DNA from 2 places in the Sphingobium naphthae genome. Region 1 is predicted to be linked to the other one. Evidence: riboswitches for the same ligand, from Rfam matches in the RefSeq annotation. Region 1 holds a riboswitch; the other holds the start of a gene.

The links. Region 1 has a riboswitch for cobalamin ahead of ACGGKE_RS16160 (acyl-CoA thioesterase). Riboswitches for the same ligand answer to the same signal wherever they lie in the genome.
Region 2: it holds a riboswitch for cobalamin, as region 1 does, so the genes downstream of both, ACGGKE_RS05295 (TonB-dependent receptor plug domain-containing protein) here and ACGGKE_RS16160 (acyl-CoA thioesterase) in region 1, are expected to answer to the same signal.

The regions. Positions count from the first base shown of each region.
Region 1 covers NZ_CP171455.1:230,942-235,353, reverse strand. The annotation lists partial or broken gene ACGGKE_RS16165 (putative oxygenase MesX) at 1-336, opposite strand, end outside; cobalamin riboswitch at 462-709, opposite strand; gene ACGGKE_RS16160 (acyl-CoA thioesterase) at 864-1,673, opposite strand; cobalamin riboswitch at 1,774-2,010, opposite strand; gene ACGGKE_RS16155 (DUF3072 domain-containing protein) at 2,254-2,481, opposite strand; gene ACGGKE_RS16150 (dimethylarginine dimethylaminohydrolase family protein) at 2,604-3,521, opposite strand; gene ACGGKE_RS16145 (cation:proton antiporter) at 3,619-4,412, opposite strand, start outside.
Region 2 covers NZ_CP171454.1:1,085,763-1,090,174, reverse strand. The annotation lists gene ACGGKE_RS05300 (DUF1636 domain-containing protein) at 1-149, opposite strand, end outside; gene ACGGKE_RS05295 (TonB-dependent receptor plug domain-containing protein) at 151-2,094, opposite strand; cobalamin riboswitch at 2,231-2,414, opposite strand; gene ACGGKE_RS05290 (DUF4198 domain-containing protein) at 2,509-3,141, opposite strand; gene ACGGKE_RS05285 (TonB-dependent siderophore receptor) at 3,163-4,412, opposite strand, start outside.

The DNA.
Region 1 (4,412 bases):
GCCGGGGATGCGCTCATTGGTTTTTCGGTCGAGGATGCTGGTCTGGAGGATTTCGATCAGGGGAAATGCTTCGGAGCCGCGATCGGCGTCGACCTGCATTTCGACAGAGATGATCGTCAGTTCCACCGAATAGCGATCACCCTGAGGATTGTCCCAATGGGCCAGGGAGTTGAAACGATTATCGATCATCCGCAGGGTGTTGCGCAAATTCTCCTGGCGGCTGTCGCCCCTGGCTAGATTGGCGAAATTGGTCGTGATCCGCGTCGTGTCAGCCGGCCGGTAATTCTCATCGAAGGCAATGGTCTTGATCGAGAAGGTAAAGCTGCTGTCGGTCATGATCGGTATCCTACCTGCATGTGCCGGGCAGGAGGCCAAGGAAGAGCGCGCGAGAGATAGCTCGTGCGGCCGAAAGCCACGAGCCCTGCGTCAAGCGCGATCCACCGGAGGAACCCCCGTCCGAGGAAAGTTATCGCGTCGGAGGCAGGTCTCCTGGCTCACGGGTCATCACGCCAGCCCCGGCCTTCCCGCCGCCACTGCCGATCGCTCGGAACTGGCGTCAGTGACACGTCATGGGGCCGCCGCTCGCCGCTTACAGTTGCGGGGGCAGCGCCGGATTCCGCTCTCGCAAGCGCCACCGGCTTCCCGTCTTAGCCCTGTCGCCCGCCATCATCATGAACGGAAACAGGGAACCTCGACATCTTCTTCATCGCGATTTTCAAGACGCTCGTCAAGGCGTATATAAAGAAATCTTTATATCGCTCCGATGTGCGTGCTCGATGGAAGGACTATTGCAGCCACACGGCGCGCTTATCGCACGGCGGCGAAGCATAGGCTGAGCCTGGGTCGCTATGTCTGCCTCCACATCATAGCCCCTGGGTGAACAGACGTTGGACTGTCCTGTCGCGATCGATCGGCTTGGCGCGTCCTTCATCGTCCACCGACACCATTGTGAAGGTGGCCGTCGCGGCGTGGCGCCGCGCGCCATCCAGCAGATTTTCGGCCCAAAGCTCAACTTCTGTCAGGATGGAACTACGACCGATCTCCCGTACCTGGGAGATGAGTTCGATCATCTCGCCCTCATGAACGGGAGAGACGAAATCAATGCGATGGGACGCCGCCATGACGATCACGGCGCGACTGCAGCGCGTCGCTGCGATGAAGGCTGCCTTGCCCATCATCTTCAGCGCGTCGCCGCCATAGAGGGTGCCATAATGGTTCGTTTCGCCCGGGAAGACCATGTCGACCATATGGAGCCGGCCATCGTCTGTCGGTGCGGCGTCCTTGAGCGGCGGCAAGGGCAAGCGCGTGTCCGGTCCCTTCACCGCCACGAGCGTGAAGCGCCCGCGCGTGCAGAGGCGCCTCTCGGCGTTCACCGTGCCCTCCGCGATCAATTCGACCTCGACATCGAGCGACCTGCGCCCGACGCGGATGATACGGGCGGTCGCCTCGATCATCTCGCCTCTATGAGCGGGCGCGGCGAAATCGATCTTTTCCGACGAGGCGGTGACGAATGGTGCGCGACCATGGCGCGCGGCCGCGATAAACGCGATCTTGTCCATATGGGCTAGCGCCACGCCTCCGAACAGCGTGCCATGGTGATTGGTATTCCCGGGGAAGACCATATCGATCACTTGCAGGGCGGCGGCGGGCGCCTGGGGGATGTGGATAGTCATGGCTCTCGCAATATGTGCGGGAGGACGCAGTCCAGGCGCAAACATGCCAGGGCCCGACTGGCCCTCGCACAGCAGCGGCCAGACCGGACACCCCGCCGGTGGTCGTTATCGCGTCGGAGGCAGGTCTCCTGGCTCACGGGTCGACACGTCGGTCCCGGCCTTCCCAGCGCCATGCCCAATCGCTCGGGGCAGACCGCCAGTGGCGCATCCAGGGGCCGCCGCTCGCCGCATACAGTTGCGGGGGCAGCGCCGGATTCCGCCCTTGCGAGCGCCACCGGCTTCCCGTCTTAGCCCCACCCCAAAGCTGAGATGAGGAACCTCGACCATCGGCAGATCGCAAGGATTGGTCCGGTCGTCAAGAATGGCGCATGTCGATGGGGAGGATCAAAAGCTGCGAGAGCATGTGCGAGGTCGCGATAAGACCGACCAAGAAGGCGGTGCCCGTTGCAAATCCTACAGTAACCAGCGACATGCGTGTCCATCATCGGAACAATGCAATGTGGCGAGCTGCGAAGGGACCGCTCCGCTGAACCAGATTTCAGCGTCAGCTTGTTCATGCATCAGTCAGGGTGCAAGGCGCTCACTCGCGGCCGAGTTGCGCTTTCAGCGCGTCGATCTCTTTCGACGCCTCCGCCTTGCTCAGTCCTTCGGCGGGCGCATCGACGCCGGCCTCTTCGCACAGGGTGGTGAGGTAGGAGGCTTGTGCGCCGGTCATCGGATCGTCGCCCGATACCCAGCTTTCCGGATCCTTCTCCGTATTGGAGCCGGGATGCGCATCGAGCTTGGGATTATGCAATTCGTCGGCCATGGTGAAGATGCTCCATTTGTTCCTAATTCGTTCTTGTCAAACGGGCGTGCGTGCGGAACGTTCCCGAAGCTTGCGTGAGCATTTTTGCAGGCGACGCATTTTGGTCGCAGCCGCCGACCCGCTCACTCCCCTGTGGGCACGCGGCGGAGCGGCTGCGTCAGGCAGTGGACGCCCCCGCCACAGGCGGTGAACTGCGAGATATCGACTTCCATGACGCGATAGCCCGCCTGGCGAAGCAGGGGCGGGACGATAGCATCGGTGCTGGTGACGATCCGCCGGTCGCCCAAGGACAGGATATTGCATCCCAGCGACGGCGCGACCGTTTCGGGAAGGGGGATGAGCGACACGCCATGCACGCTCAGCGCCCGGACGAAACCGGGGTCCAGCAGGTCGGCGCAGCCAATCGCCTGATGCCGGTCCACCATGCAGAAGATCGTGTCGAGATGCAGATGGTCGGAATGGAAAGGGCAGATAAGCACGTCCCAGCCGGCCGCGCGGAAGGGGGCGGAGAATTCCTCGACGCCAGCGGCCGAGCTGCGCTCGCCCGACATGCCCAGGATCAGCAAGCCTTCGCGGGCAACGCAGACATCGCCGCCTTCGATCGTGCCGCTCGTGATCCGCCGCACCGGCACGCGCCAGTCGCGATAGGCATTGGTCAAGCGGTCGACCTCCGCCTGGCGGTGCGGCATGGCTGGATTGAGCGCCACCATGCCCCAGGGCGTCGAGACGCCGACATCGCGGGTGAAACACATGTCGGCAAGGTCGGGATCGGGCGTCAACATGTGGCAACGCACGCCCTGCGACTGGAGCAACTGCACCAGCACGCCATGCTGCCGCTGCGCTTCATCCACTTGCGTCACCAGCCCCTGCGCGAGATTCTGCCGCGTCACGGCGCAGCAGGGCACGGGCGCTAGATAATGGGGCGGGCATAGCAGAACATCCGTCAGCCGGTCGGTTTCGCTCGACAGCTGGAAGGACCTGTCTTCAAACGCAAAGGGTGCAGCGGTCGCGCCATCATAAGCGCCAAAATCGATTTTCATGATCGTCTCCTGCCGCCTGTAACCCCCTGTTCTGCGCGCCGTTCCCCGGCGTCCCACGTATTGAAACGCAGGTTAAGCTGTTTTCCGGCGGCTTTGCTCATTTGGCGACGTCGTCATTCGCCCGTCCCGGGTCCGGTTGGTCGGGGTCTCGACCCTGCTGCCGGTCCATGGCGCGCATGACCGGCGTGACGCTGAGGCCGTGGAGCAGGATGGACAGAAGCACCACCAGGCCAATGATCGCCCAGAGCCGCTCGCCCGATCCGAAATCGCCATGGTTGAGTGCATAAGCGAGATAGTAGAAGGACCCGACGCCGCGGATGCCGAAGAAGGCGAGCGTCATCTTCTCGCTGCGCTCGGCCGGCATGCCGATGAGGCCGATCAGTCCCGCGGCCGGTCGCACGATAAGGATGATCGCGATGGCGGCGACCAGATCCTGCCAGACCAGCGGCGCCAGCAGTCCGCTGACCAGCGCGCCGCCGAACAGGATCAGCAGCACCATCATCGCCAGCCGCTCCACCTGTTCGGTAAGGGCATGCATGTCGCGCTGAAACTCATGATCGCGGTGCGACCGGCGCAGCGTCAGGGCGGTGACGAACACCGCCAGGAACCCATAGCTGTCGAGCATCTCTGCGACGCCGTAAGAGATCAGGGTAGCCGCGATCGCGATCAGCCCGTCGCCGGTCTGAACCAGCCGGCTGCGGGCCGGGACATGGAAGGTCAGCCAGCCGAACAGCCAGCCCACGGCCCAGCCGCCCAGCAGGCCGACCGACACTTCCCACAGCACATCATGGAGCAGCCATTGCTGCAGCCAGGACTCGGACGCGCTCGACGCAGCGGCCAGCGCGATCGCCAGATTGACGAAGGGGAAGGCAAGCCCGTCATTGAGCCCGG
Region 2 (4,412 bases), on a different replicon from region 1:
ATGCCCGCATAGGCCGGATCGCTGGCCTGGACCCGCTCCAGCACCGCGATCAGGCGTGCGCCGTCCCGTGGCCCTGTCGGATCCTGCCCCGGGCGGCGGCATGTGCTGCACGCCACCACGGCGGGGCCAGGATCGACCGGGTTCAGCATGTCAGAAACGACCCCTGATGCCCGCATAGATGCTGCGGCCCAATGTGCCGTAGCGATAGGCGGTCATGTAGGATTCGTCGAAGACATTCTCCGCCCGGGCGAACAGGCGCAGGCTGTCGCTCAGGGCATATTCGGCGCGCAGATCGACCAGGGTATAATCGCCCAGACGTGTCGTGTTCGCCGCATTGTCATAGCTCTTGCCCGACCAGCGCACCGCCGACCCCAGGGTCAGGCCGAAATCGAAGTCATAGGAAATCGAGCCATTGGCCATGTGGCGCGGGCGGCGCGGCAGCCAATTGCCTTCCGTCGCGGCACCGGCGGAGCGATCCTCCGCCACTGTCCAGCTATAATTGCCGTCGAGCGTCAGACCGCCGAGCTTTAACGCGGCGTCCGCCTCGATCCCGTGCGCCTCGGCGCGAGCCACGTTCAGATAATAGCCCCAGCGCGGCGTGTCCGTGCCGGGCATCACGCACAAAGGATCGGTGCTGTCGAACGAGCAGCTGTTATAAATGATCTGGCCTGTGGTGGTGCGCTCGAAATAGGTCGCGCCGATCGTGAAGGCCTGACCGAACAACGCCTGCTGGACGCCGGCTTCCCAGCCATGCGCGCGCTCGGGGTCGAGGTTCACATTCCCATATTCGCTGAACAGCTGATAGAGGGATGGCGCCTTGAAGCCCTCGCCATAGCTGGCGCGCAGCGTGGTGCGGCTGGGCAGTTCCCAGATGCCGCCGGCCGAGAAGAGAGTGCGGCCGCCATAGCGATTATGATCGTCGTGGCGCACGCCGCCATTCAGCGTCAGCCCGTCGAGCGGGCGGACAGTCACCTGGCCATAGAGGCTGGTGATTTCGGCCTTGCCGGTGATGAAGTCGGGCAGGGGATCGGCCAGCGATCCCGAGGGCGAGCGGCTCTTGAAGCGCGAACGCTCATTTTCCGCGCCGAAGGTCGCGGAAATCCGATCCGTCAGTTCGAAGATGCCCTGATATTCGAATCGGCGGTTCTTGCCCGCGGCCTCGAAGCTGAGCGGCTGTTCCAGTTCGGGGCTGTAGCTGTCGCGATCGGTGTCGGTGTAATTATACGCGATCCGGTTGCGCAGGCGCCCGTCGAGCAGCGCGAAGTTGAGGCCGGCATAGCCGACAAATTCGCGGTTATGGCTATAGTCCGGCGCGTCGCCGCTGAAGCCGTCGATTTCGACGCGACCCGTGGAATAATAGCCGCGCAGGTCGATGCTGGCGTTGGCGCTCAGCGCCAGTTCGGCGCGACCGGCGACATTGCGGTTGGTATAGCCATCCGCTTCGCCGCCGCCAAAGGCCGGCGCGATGGCGGAAATGCCGTCGGTCGTGAAGGACTGGCCGCCGATGCGCCAGCTGAGCGGACCGGACACGCCGCCCAGCGCGGCGCGGGCGCTGACGGTGTCGCGCGATCCGCCTTCGATGTCGAAGCTTCCCTCCAGCGAGGCGTCCGGCTGGGCGGTGACGATGTTGACGACGCCGCCGATCGCCTGGCTGCCCCAGAGCGTGGACTGCGGACCGCGCAGCAGCTCGATTCGTTCGGCATCGCCGATCAGCAGATTGGCGAAATTATAGCCGCCGCCGGTGGAGGAGGGATCGTTGAGCTTCACCCCGTCGATGACGACGACGGTCTGGTCCGTTTCCGCGCCGCGAATGCGCAGCGACGTCGCCGTGCCATAGCCGCCGTTGCGTGAAATGCTGATGCCGGGCGTGCGGAGCAGCAATTCGGTCACGCCGATGTCCTGCGCGCGATCGATGGCCGCCTTGTCCAGAACGGTGATGGATGCGGGAATTTGCTCCAGCGGCGTCGGTGCGCGCGTGGCGGTGACGATGATGCCGCTTTGGGCGTCGGACTCGGGCGGTTCCTGCGCAAGCGCGGGGAAGGACAGGCACAGTGCGATGAGCGCGGTGGAATTTCTGAGCAACAGGCTCGACATGGTAACCCCTTATGACTTGTGCCGCGCGCACGCGGACGATGCCGGCCGGAAGGCACGCGACATCGCCCGCGCAAAGCGCGGCGCTCCCTGTCGTCATGCGGGTTTACCCCCGTCCGCCCGGCTCACCCTGTCCGCGCGAAAGACGACGGCGACAGGCAGGTCTCCTGGCTTGCGGATCAGCGCCGGTCGGCCGCCTTCTCGGGACGAGTCCCAATGGCATAGGGCCGATGGCTCACCGCATACAGTTGCAGGGGCAGCCGGGTTGTACCCGTTCCCATCTTCATCCCCGTCTCCGGGGAACCTGTCGCGTCGCGGCCGTTACATCGAATGTCATGGGGCGGTCAATCACGCCCGGGCGATTTGTGCCGGCCCGTCTGGGAGCCCTTCGCGGCGGCCGCGAAGGGCTTGCGCGTGTCAGTCGTTCATGAAGCTGGTCGTCGTCATGTGATAGATGGTGGCCACCGGCGCGCCGCGCAGCGTCAGGCTGCCGGTCTCTTCCTGAGTCGCGCTGAGGATGTAGCGGCCCTTGGCGTTGATCGGCAGCACCACGCGGCCCTGTGCATCGGTGGTGAAGCTCTTCGACCATTTGTCGGGTGAAATGGCCAGGATTTTGGCAGCGGGCACCGGCTTGCCATCGCGGATCAGGGTGAAGCTGTCCGCACCTGGCGCGGTGGGCACGATTTCGAGCGGCAGCACCGCCTTCGTGTCGGCACGCCCCGCGCGGGCATAGTAGATGACGCCCTGCTTCTTGCCGTCTTCACCCCAGGGTTCGAACACGCTGTCATCCGTCACGCGAACGTCCCCGGCGGGCGCAGCGACCTCGATATAGCCGGCCTTGCGGACCTGGGCTGCCTGCGCGGCGGGGACCAGCCTGGGCGATTTCAGCTTCTCGAACTCCGGGTCGCCGCCTTCGGGCAGGGTGTCGCCGGGCTCACCCAGATAGATGCGGGCGGGGCCGGCGCCGTCGCGCTCGACCCAGATTTCATGCGCCTGAGCAGTGGCGGTCAGGCCGAAGAGCGCCAGCAGCGCGAGCGGGAATGTCTTCATCTTCTCTCTCCTCATCATCGCTCAGAAGCGGAAGCCGATCGTGCCCATCACGTTGCGCGGCGCGCCGATGAAGCAGTCGCCGCGGGCCAGGCAGGACGCATAATATTGATTGTTGAGCAGGTTGGTCGCATTGAGCGCGAAACGCCAGCTGTTCCAGTTGATTTCGGCCAGCGCATCGACGGTCGTGCGCGACGGCGTGACGATCGACCAGACCGAACTGGTCGACACGCTCTTGCCACTATAGACGACGCCGCCGCCCAGGCGGAGCTGCGCCTCGTCCGCAAGACCGAAAGTCTTGGTCGACCACAGCGATGCCGTGTGACGAGGCATGTAATCGAGGTTCGTGTTCGTTTCCGACTTGAGCTTGGTATAGCCGTAATTGGCCAGCAGTTCGACGTTGCCGGGGAGGGTGTGGTTGGCCTCGATCTCGAAACCCTTGGTGTTGAGTTCGCCCGATTGCGTCGTGCCGCCCGCGGCGAGATAGAGGATGCGGTTGCGCTCCTTGATCTTGAAGGCGGTCGCCGTGATGAGCGTGTGAGCACCCAGCTGCCATTTCACGCCTGCTTCATATTGCGTGCCGGTCTGGGGGGTATAGGGATCGCCGAAGCTGCCATCGCCATTGTCGATGCGGCCGGCCACCGGGAGGAAGCTTTCCGTGTAGCTGAAGAAGGGTGAGAGCCCGGCGCCGATTTCTCCAATGATGCCCGCGCGGAACGTCGTCGCATGATCCTTCTGACCGGAAGATCCGGTCACCCGGTCGCGACGGGCGCCGAGCACGATGGAGACGCGGTCGTAGAAGCGGACCTGATCCTGGACATAGATGCCGAGCTGCTTCTGGCTCTCGGTCGTGAAGGCGCCGGTCGGATCATAGGTCGCCAGGGCATCATAATCTATGTCGTACAGATCGACGATCTCACGTCCGCCGTCATAGCGCTTGGCGACCTTGTTCCAGCTATAGTCGATGCCGACCAGAAGCTTGTGCTCGATATTCGCGCCCGTATTGAACGTGAACAGCAGATTGTTGTCGGTCGAAAAGACGTTCATCCGGGCGTCGCTGGCATCCGCAGTCAGGCCGATGGTGCGGCCGTCCGTGCCATAGACGGAGAAGGGGTCCTGCGGATTGGTATAGCTGTCCGCATAATGGGTATTATATTCCAGGTCGCTGTCGATGTACCGGGCCTTGAGGCTCAGCCGGACGGCATCGGAAAAATTATGGGTGATCGAACCGCCACCCTGCAGGGAACGCCCCGCATAACGGTCCCACCCGGCCT